3 regions of the Burkholderia aenigmatica genome follow, and region 2 is predicted to be linked to each of the others. Evidence: riboswitches for the same ligand, from Rfam matches in the RefSeq annotation. Region 2 holds a riboswitch; each other region holds the start of a gene.

Region 1 (3,273 bases), on a different replicon from region 2:
GCGAACGCCGCGACGCGGCCGATCACGACGATGGCCGGCGAGCCGATGCCAGTCGCGCCGATGCGTTCGACGAGCGTGTCGAGCGTCGCGAGCACGTGCCGCTGTTCGGGGCGCGTCGCGTTCTCGATCGCCGCGCACGGCGTATCGCCGGGCAGGCCGCCTTCACGCAGCGCGGCTGCAATCGTGTCGAGGCGGCGAATGCCCATGTAGATGACGATCGTCATGCGCGTGGCCGCGAGCGCGCGCCAGTCGGGTTCGCCGGCGCCCGCGCCGTGGCCCGTGACGAAAATCACGCCCTGCGCGTCGCCGCGTTGCGTGACCGGGATGCCGATTGCGGCCGGTGCGGCGATGCCCGCGGTGACGCCGTTCACGACCTCGACCGGGAATCCCGCCGCGCCGAGTGCGGCCAGTTCCTCGCCGCCGCGGCCGAACACGAACGGATCGCCGCCCTTGAGCCGCGCGACGCTGCGGCCCGCGCGCAGATGCGCGAGCATCGCGGCGACGATCGTCTCCTGCGGCGTCGATGCATGACCGCCGCGCTTGCCGACGTGCTCGATCTGCGCATCGGCACGCGCATGGCGCAACACGTCGGGATTCACGAGATCGTCGACGAGCAGCACGTCCGCCGCGCCGATCGCACGGACGGCCTTGAGCGTCAGCAGGTCGGCGTCGCCTGGGCCGGCGCCGATGAGCCAGGCGCGGCTCATCGAGCGCGGCACGGTGCGCACCGTGTCGAAACAGTGGAACAGGGCAGGCGGGCGGCACGGCGGCGGCCAGCAGACAGGAAACGCATGACGGATCGAACGAAGCCCGCGCGGACGCGGGCGGAATGCGCACCCCATCCGTCCCCCGCGGATCGGGCGTTCGGCGAGCCTCGGGCTCGCCCCTTGCGTCGGCCGGTATCCGGGCTGGCCGCTTGCCAGGCCGCAGCCTTCCCGCCCGGCTGAAGGGCAGTGGCATCGTGGGCGGCCTGGGCGCGTGCGCGGGGAAGCGCAGCGCGCGGGCGGCGTACCGTTGCGGGGACAGCACAGGCCGGGCGGTGGTCCGCCTCCTGTTTCCCGTTTAACTGCAGGCGCGCAATGCGCATGCGAGCACCGAACGCGGCGCATACGATAGCACAGCGATCCACCCGCGCGAACCGCTGCGCACGGCGTTCGGCCACGTGCGCCGGCCATCCGGAACCGGGCCCGGTGGCCCGCTCCGCCTTGACGCTCCCCGCACCGCCGCCTACACTCGCACGCGTTTTGGTGCTCGCGCGCGCCGCTCCGGCGCGCGCAGTTAAACGGGAAACAGGGAGCCTGCCTGCGCCGCAGTCGAGCCAACCTGTGCTGCCCCCGCAACGGTAAGCGAACGCGTCGCGCGAGAAGCGCCACGCAACGCCGCTTCGCCGCATGCCGCGCGCATGCGGACGACCGCCACTGGATGCCGCGTGCATCCGGGAAGGCGAAGCGGCGTGTTCGTCAGCCCGGATACCGGCCTAAACGTTGGGGTTCAGCGCCGCGGGGAGGCGGCGCATCGTCCACGGCCGCAGCAGGCCCGACACCCGCGTGTTGCCCGCTTTCTCCGCCGATCCGCCTGCGCGCCAACCCGCGCCGGCCGGCGTGGCGAACGGCAGGCGGCGTGCACCGGGCCGGCGGCAGCCGTGTTGGCATTCACGATGTCGACCGTTCGCAAGGAAGCACCATGTCCGCTTCGTCGTTCCGCCCGTCCCGCGACTGTCCGTCCGGATCGCGCGGCGGCATGCCCGCGATCCGCCAGATGAACTGCCACGCCGCCATCGACGCGACGATCCCGGGCTGATTCCATTTTCGACACAGGACCTACCATGACCATGCGCAAGCTTCCCGTCACGATCGTCACGGGCTTTCTCGGCAGCGGCAAGACGACGCTGATGCGCCACATCCTGCAGCACGCCGAAGGCCGCCGCATCGCGGTGATCGTCAACGAATTCGGCGAGCTCGGCATCGACGGCGAAATCCTCAAGGGCTGCGGCATCGGCTGCGAGGATGCGGAAGGCGCGCAGGGCGAAGCATCGGGCCAGCTCTACGAACTCGCGAACGGCTGCCTGTGCTGCACCGTGCAGGAAGAGTTCTATCCGGTGATGGAAGCGCTCGTCGAGCGGCGCGCGGACATCGACCACGTGCTGATCGAAACCTCGGGCCTCGCACTGCCGAAGCCGCTCGTGCAGGCGTTCAACTGGCCGACGATCCGCAACAGCTTCACGGTCGACGCGGTCGTGACCGTGGTCGACGGGCCGGCCGCCGCGAGTGGCCAGTTCGCGGAAAACCCGCAGGCCGTCGACGCGCAGCGCCGCGCCGATCCGAACCTCGATCATGAATCGCCGCTGCACGAGCTGTTCGCCGATCAGCTGTCGTCCGCCGATCTCGTGATCGTGAACAAGGCCGATCTCGTCGGCGACGCAGCGTTCGCGCAGATCGAAACCGCGATTCGCGACGAAATCCCGCCGCAGGTGAAGATCGTGCGCGCGACGCGCGGCGAGCTCGATCTCGCGATGCTGCTCGGTCTCGAATCGGCATCGGAAGAAACGATCCACCTGCGTCACGACCATCACGGCTCGGCCGACGACGGCGATCACGATCACCATCACGACGATTTCGACTCGGTCGTCGTGTCGGGCGACGCCGGCACGCGCGAAGCGACGATCGCCGCGCTGCAGCGTGTCGTCGAAGCGCACACGATCTATCGCGCGAAAGGCTTCGCCGCGCTGCCCGGCGCGCCGATGCGCCTCGTGATCCAGGGCGTCGGCCGCCGCTTCGACAGCTATTTCGATCGTCGCTGGCAGGACGGAGAAACGCGCGCGAGCCGCTTCGTGCTGATCGGCGAGGATCTCGACGCGGCCGCGCTGCAACGCGCGTTCGACGCCGCGTGCGCGGCCGAGCCGCAACAGGCGTAACCCACGATGCATTTGCTGCGCACCACGCCGGGCGGCTTTGTCGACGACACGCAGGGCGTCGTCCGGATCGACCAGCAGCCGGCCGACATCGTGATCCTGAGCTCGGCCGATACGACGCTGTCGCTGCTGGCTAGCGTCGTGCCGCACCTGCCGGCCGGCTTCCCGAGCGTCAGGCTCGCGAACGTCACGTTCCTGCGGCAGCCGGCGTCGGTCGATTTCTACGTCGACGACGTGCTGCAGCATGCGAAGTCGGTCGTGATCGATCATCTCGGCGGCGAGGCGTATTGGCCGTACGGAATCGAGCAGGCCGTGTCGCTCGCGTCGAAGCGCAAGCAGCAGCTCGCGATGTTCTCGGGCGA
Region 2 (3,273 bases):
GGTGCGAATTGATCCGATACGAGGCACGCAGCCCCACCGTCAGATACGACGGCAGATAGGTCGAGTTCGCCGGATCGTCGAACGTCGTCCCGCCGTAAAGCAGCGACGCCCCCGTGCTCAACGCATGCAGATGCAGTTCGTCCCACGTGTGGTCGATGTTCAGGCTGACCGTCTGGCGCGGCCGGCGGTTGAGCCACGAGTTGTTGGTCTCGTCCTGCGGATTCAGGATCCCGACCGCGACGCTCACTGGCGTCGAGCGGCCGATCGTCCCCTTGTACGACAGGTCGATCCCGCGAATATGCGCGCGACCGATGTTCATCGGCGAGAACGTCGCCGGGTTGTACGCGATCAGGTTGGTGACCCGCGTGTCGTAGATCGCCGCCGTGAACGTGCCGTACGACGTGTTCGCATCGACCGCAGCCTCGACCGACGTGTTGCGTTCCGGGCTGAGATTCGGATTGCCGTAGCCGGGGTAATACAGATCGTTGAAGGTCGGCAGCCGGAACGCATTGCCGTACGACACGCGCGCCGTGTACACCGGCGTGATCGCCCACGACAGCGCCGCGTTCCCCGTATTCACCGACTGCCCGGCGATGATTTCATGACGCCCCGCGAGGAACATCGTCACGCTGCCGAGCGTCGCGGACTGGTGCAGCGAGAACGCGGAATCGTTGCGCGTCGGCACGCCGTTCGGAACGTCGACCGGCAGGAACGCCTGCTCGCGCGTGAAGTCGTACGCGAGCTTGGTCTCGCCCGACAGCGGCAGCCCGAACAGATGGAACCCGCGCTCCTGATGCGTCAACGACGTCGACGTGCTGATGCGCTGCGAATTGATCTGGTCGGTCGGGATGGTCGGATCGCTTGCATAGAGGAACTGGCGATCGTTCGAATAACCGAAGGACTGGTCGAACTGCGTGTCCGGCGTGATATCGAGGTGGAACGCGATACCGGTCGTCAGCTGATGATCGAGCTGGCGGTTCGCATAGCCGCTGTTGTCGTAGGACAGATCGGAGCGGTGATACAGCGCGAACGTCGAGATCGACCAGTTGTCGCGCGCGTAGCCGAGGCGCGCATCGAGATCCTGCGCGTGGTACGGGTTGCGGCCGTCCTCATGGCCGTACGCGAACGGCCGCGTCGCATCGATGCCGGCCGTGTTGTACGAGTGCAGGCCGAGCGAGTAGGTGAGCCCGCCGAGCGCGGCGAGCGGCCCGGTCGACGGCACCGTGCCCGACGTGCGGAGCTGCGTGTCGAACGTCTTGTTCGACCCGCCGCCGAACGACACGGTGGTCTGGTTCGGCTGGCTGCCGGCGCGGCGCGTGAAGAGCTGCACGACGCCGCCCATCGCGTTGGCACCGAACGACGCGGCGGCCGGCCCCGAAATCACTTCGACACGTTCGAACGCTTCGGTCGGCAGGTCCGACCACGGCGCGATGCCGGTGGTCGACGAGCCGATCCGGATGCCGTCGATGAACACGGCGACCTGGCTGGCCGACGAGCCGCGGATGCTGACCGACGCGGACGAACCCGGGCCGCCGTTCTGCGAGACGGTCACGCCGGGCAGTGTCGCGAGCGCTTGCGTGATGCTCGGGTCGCTCGGCGACAGCCGGTCGAGATCGGTACGCGTGAGCACCTGGGTCGTCGCATAGCGCTGGTCGAACGATTCGGGCAGTCGCCGCGTGTCGGTCACGTTGATCGTCGGCAGGTCGGTGCCTTCGGCGGCCGGGGCCGGTTGCGAAGTCGCGGTGTCGCCGGCGGCGTGGGCGAGGGGCGACAGGAGCGCGGTCGCGGCGGACGTGGCAAGGAGGTGTCGAATCTTCATGAGGCTGTCGTTGTTGTCGGGCTGCGCGTGCGTCGATCGTGAGCGGCGGGCAGCGCCGGTCTTGTTATCGGTGATCGGGTGATCGCGGGACCGAGCCCAGTGCGCCGTCGCTGCGGGCATCGGCGCGGCGCATGCCGGCGGGCGCGATCGAGATGGAACGGCACGCGCGTGCGTGCGGGCCGTGCATGCCGGCGGCGTGCCGGCGCGACGCTTCCGGCGCGGAAGCGGATGCGGTAACGGTGGACATCGGGCGGATCCTGAGGTCGGGCCGTCCATGCAACGGGCGACCGCCAACGGCGGTGCCGGGCGCGCCGGGACACCCCGCCCGGTGCGGCTGCTTGGACCTCGGGTCGATGGCAGGTCTCCTGGCTCGCGGGTCGTCATTCGTGCCGGCCTTCCCGGTTTCCCAGTGGCATGCAGTGGCACGGATTCGCCGCTCACAGTTGCGGGGGCAGCCGCAGATTCGAGGCGTTGCCTCTCCTGCGTTCCCTTTTGATCCCATCCCTGGGAACCATCAGCGCGCAAGGGTAATGGCGTGCGCTCCGGCGCGTCAATTGTCCGGCCGCGCGGGGATGCGAAAAAACGTCATTACCGCGCAAAAACTTTCGAAATCCTTTCTTTTATGCGTCGGTGCTGCGTTTCATGTCTGACGAAACGGGAGGAGACGCAGCCGTGCAATCGCGCCTGAACCGGCTCGGCGCGATACCCGTCCACCGGACGAACGCGCGGCGGAACGCTTCCTCGCCGCCGAACCCGAGATGGGCGGCGATCCGCGCGACCGCCCAGTCCGACTCGCGCAGCCAGCGTTGCGCGGCCTCGGCGAGACACTGCTCCCGCAGCGCGTGATAACCACTTCCTTCGGCCACCAGCCGCCGCCGCAGCGTTGCCTCGCTGACGCCGAGCCATGCGGCCAGCTCGGCGAGCGCCGGCAACGCCTGCTCATGCGCGAGCGCGGCATCGAGAAAACCGCGCACTTGCTGCGCCCACGACACGACGGCTGGCGCCGCATCAATCAGACGAAACGGAAAATCGACGAGAAATGCGTCGAGTTCGGCCGGCTGCCGGATCACACGGCATTCGAGCCGCGCCGCATCGAATGCGAAGCCATAGGTTTTGCGGCCGACCTCGACCGGCGCATTGAACAGCCCGAGCAGCGGCATCGCGTCGTCGCGGCGCGGATGGCCGAGCCACACGTCGATCGGCCGCAACGGCTGCCCGATCAGCCAGCCGAACAGCTGCAGATAGCAGAACAACCCGGTCAGGTCGACGAGGCACGCGGCCGGACTGCGCGTGCGGCGCAGCGAATCCATCCGGAACGTCGCGCGCCCGTCGCGCACCGCGAGCGATAGCGCGCCGGCGCGCGGCGTCAGCATCTCGCAGAATTCGCGCGCGCAGCGGATCGCGTCGGCCAGCGTCGCGCAGCTCAGCAAGCAGCGGCACATCAGGTCGACTTC
Region 3 (3,273 bases), on a different replicon from region 2:
CGATTGGCGAGAACAGCAGCGACTTGCCGACACCGAGCGCCTGGCCCCAGTCGACGCCGCTCGTGCCGGACGGCCCGTGCATCAGCTGGTTCATCAGCCCGACGCCGATGATCGACCCGATCAGCGTATGCGAGCTCGACGACGGCAACCCGAAGTACCAGGTCGCGAGGTTCCACACGATCGCGGCGATCAGCAGCGCGAACACCATCGCGAAGCCCGCACCGCTGCCGACCTGCAGGATCAGCTCGACCGGCAGCAGTTGCAGGATGCCGAACGCGACGGCGCCGCTCGAGATCATCACGCCGAGGAAGTTCCAGAGGCCCGACCAGATCACCGCGACGTTCGGTGTCAGCGAGTGCGTATAGATCACGGTCGCGACCGCGTTCGCGGTGTCGTGGAAACCGTTGACGAATTCGAAGCCGAGCGCGATCAGCAGTGCAGCGCCGAGCATCAGGTACGGGAACAGCGATCCTTCGCGCATCGGCGACAGATCGTCGATCAGGTGCGTGGCGATATAGACCGCACCAATCGCGAGCACCAGCAGGAAGACGGCATAGCCGAGCTGCCTGGTGCGCTCGACGGAACCCGAACTGTTCGGGGTAGACGAAGCAGGTTGATTCATGACGGTATCTCGTATGGGAACCGCGACCGATCCTAGCTTCGGCTAGCAGTCAGTTTGATGACAGTAGGGATGGCGAACGGTGGGGCTTGCGGCGACGTAAGGTGAACATCGCCATGCGATTGCGATACGGCACAACGCGTCGGCTGGCGTCGTGGCCCATATCGCGAACGCAACACGGCAGGAGGCTAGGCGCCAGTGTCGCGCCGATCGCCGTCCGCGATCAACATCCAGCCGTGCGGCGACGCAGCGAATGTCGTGCACGATAGCGGCGCCACGTCGATGCGGGTTGCCGCGCCGGAACCCATCCGCAGCGCATGCGCGACGGCCGCACGCACGATCGGCGCATGCGTGATGGCGACGATGTCTCGGCCGTGTTGCAGCGCGTTCAACCATGTGCCGACGCGGCGCATGGCTGCATCGAACGATTCGCCGCCGTGCGGCGACGCCAACGGATCGCCGATCCACGCGCCCAGCTCGTCAGGCTGGTCGCGCGCGAGGTCGTGCAGCCGCTTGCCGCGCCAGTTTCGGTAATCGATGTCGCGCAGCGCGTCGTCGATGTCGGCGTGCAGGCCGAGCGCATCGGCGGTCTGCACCGCACAGCGCGCCGGGCTGCACAGCACGAGCGAGCCGGCGACGTCCGTCCACCGGTCGCGCAGCGTCGCGGCGTCGGCGAGCCCGTGCGCGTCGAGCAGATCGTCGTCGGGAAACGTGCCGGTGCGCATCGCCCGGGTCGATGCGTGTGCAATCAGGCGCAGCGAGGCGTGCAGGTTCATGTGGGTTGTCGGGGGAGCCGGGACGGGCGCGTTCGCCCATTTTTCGCTGCTTCAACACGCGAACGTTCGCGCGTACAATTCGCCCGATACGAAACGCGGAAGCCGGTGCAATTCCGGCGCGGTCGCGCCACTGTAACCGGTGATCCATGATCCCGGAAGCCAGACCTGCCTTCGTACCCATCCAACATTTGTCGGGGCGCGATTCCCCTGAGGTGCATCCATGAGCGAAGCAGTGCTGAAGCCGGCGGTCGTACCGGCGCCCATCCCCGTCCGTGAACTGTTGCCGTGGGCCGTGTTCGTCGGCCTGATCCTGCTGCTCGCGATTTATTTCGTCGGCGCGGAACAAGGCGCAACGTCGCTCGTGCCGGGCATGTACGTGCACGAGTTCGTCCACGACGGCCGCCATCTGCTCGGCTTCCCCTGCCACTGACGCGGAGTTCACGATGGTCGGAAAGCTGCTCATGCGCGGGATGCTCGCAGGCATCGCCGCAGGCCTCCTCACGTTCGGTTTCGCGAAAATCGTCGGCGAACCGCAAGTCGATCAGGCGATCTCCTTCGAAGAAAAACTCGACGCCGCCAAGGGCGACGCGCCGGAACCCGAGCTGGTGAGCCGCCACACGCAGGCCGGCTTCGGCCTGCTGACGGGCGTCGTGACCTATGGCGCGGCGTTCGGCGGGCTGTTCTCGCTGGTCTTTGCATATGCTTATGGTCGCGGCAGCCGTCTCCCGGCACGACCGCTGGCCGCGTGGCTCGCGGTGGCGGCGTTCATCGCGCTCGTGATCGTGCCGAACATCAAGTACCCGGCCAATCCGCCGTCGGTTGGAGACCCCGACACGATCGGCTATCGCACGGGCCTGTTCTTCCTGATGATCGCGATCTCGATCGCGACGATGGTGTTCTCGGTCAGCGTGCGCCGCCATCTGCTGGCGAAGCTCGGGCAATGGAACGCGTCGATCGTCGCGGGGCTCGTGTTCATCGTGATCATCGCGGCCGTGCAGCTCGGGCTGCCGTCGATCAACGAAGTGCCGGCTGCTTTCCCGGCCGTCGTGCTGTGGAAGTTCCGCGCCGCGGCGATCGGCATGCAGGTGATCATGTGGACGACGATCGGCCTGCTGTTCGGCGCATGGGTCGAGCGCGGCGAACGTATCGGCATGCGCGCCGCCTGACGCGCACTGCCACGGGGCGCGCCTAGCGCAGCATGCGCGGCGCGCTCCACGTCGATTCGCGCGCCAGCGCGACGAACGCGGCCAGATAGTCGATCGACGCATCCGCCTCGCGGATGCCGAGGAAGATCTGCTTCGCGATCCCCTTCTTGCCGAGCTTGACCGGCACGACCGGCATCCGGTCGGCGTATTCGTCGGCCAGCCATCTCGGCAGCGCGGCCACGCCGCGCCCGCTCGCCACCATCTGCAACATGATGTCGGTCGTCTCGATCGACTTGTGCCGCTTCGGCACGATGCCGGCCGGCGTCAGGAACTGGTTGTAGATGTCGAGCCGGTCGGTTTCGACCGGATAGGTGATCAGGATTTCGTCGGTCAGCTGCTCGGGCGTCACGTAATCGGCGTTGGCGAAACGGTGTGCGTCCGCGACCACCAGCACCTGCTCGTAGTCGAACACGGGGTCGAAGCGCAGCCCCGGCTTGTTCAGCGGATCGGGGGTCACGAGCACGTCGATGTCGTAGCCGAACAGCGCGCCGATCCCGCCGAACTGAAAGCGCTGCTTCACGTCGACGTCGACGTCGGGCCAGCGCGACAGGTACGGCGACACGACCTTCAGCAGCCACTGGTAGCACGGGTGGCACTCCATCCCGATACGCAGCGTGCCGCGCTCGCCCTTCGCGTACTGCTTCATCCGCTCCTCGGCCAGCTCGAACTGCGG

Evidence for each region. Region 2 has a riboswitch for cobalamin ahead of ACN8ZM_RS34425 (TonB-dependent receptor domain-containing protein). Riboswitches for the same ligand answer to the same signal wherever they lie in the genome.
Region 1: linked by a shared signal. The riboswitch ahead of cobW (cobalamin biosynthesis protein CobW) and the one ahead of ACN8ZM_RS34425 (TonB-dependent receptor domain-containing protein) in region 2 are both predicted to bind cobalamin.
Region 3: linked by a shared signal. The riboswitch ahead of ACN8ZM_RS17220 (CbtB domain-containing protein) and the one ahead of ACN8ZM_RS34425 (TonB-dependent receptor domain-containing protein) in region 2 are both predicted to bind cobalamin.

Annotation. Positions count from the first base shown of each region.
Region 1 covers NZ_CP184468.1:1,879,524-1,882,796, forward strand. Annotated here, with positions in the region: gene cobA (uroporphyrinogen-III C-methyltransferase) at 1-707, opposite strand, end outside; cobalamin riboswitch at 877-1,114, opposite strand; cobalamin riboswitch at 1,229-1,496, shown strand; gene cobW (cobalamin biosynthesis protein CobW) at 1,826-2,914, shown strand; gene cobN (cobaltochelatase subunit CobN) at 2,921-3,273, shown strand, end outside.
Region 2 covers NZ_CP184470.1:453,346-456,618, forward strand. Annotated here, with positions in the region: gene ACN8ZM_RS34425 (TonB-dependent receptor domain-containing protein) at 1-1,819, opposite strand, end outside; cobalamin riboswitch at 2,157-2,350, opposite strand; gene ACN8ZM_RS34430 (helix-turn-helix transcriptional regulator) at 2,440-3,273, opposite strand, start outside.
Region 3 covers NZ_CP184469.1:38,869-42,141, forward strand. Annotated here, with positions in the region: gene ACN8ZM_RS17210 (inorganic phosphate transporter) at 1-622, opposite strand, end outside; gene ACN8ZM_RS17215 (histidine phosphatase family protein) at 808-1,395, opposite strand; cobalamin riboswitch at 1,441-1,583, shown strand; gene ACN8ZM_RS17220 (CbtB domain-containing protein) at 1,616-1,825, shown strand; gene ACN8ZM_RS17225 (CbtA family protein) at 1,839-2,561, shown strand; gene ACN8ZM_RS17230 (LysR family transcriptional regulator) at 2,584-3,273, opposite strand, start outside.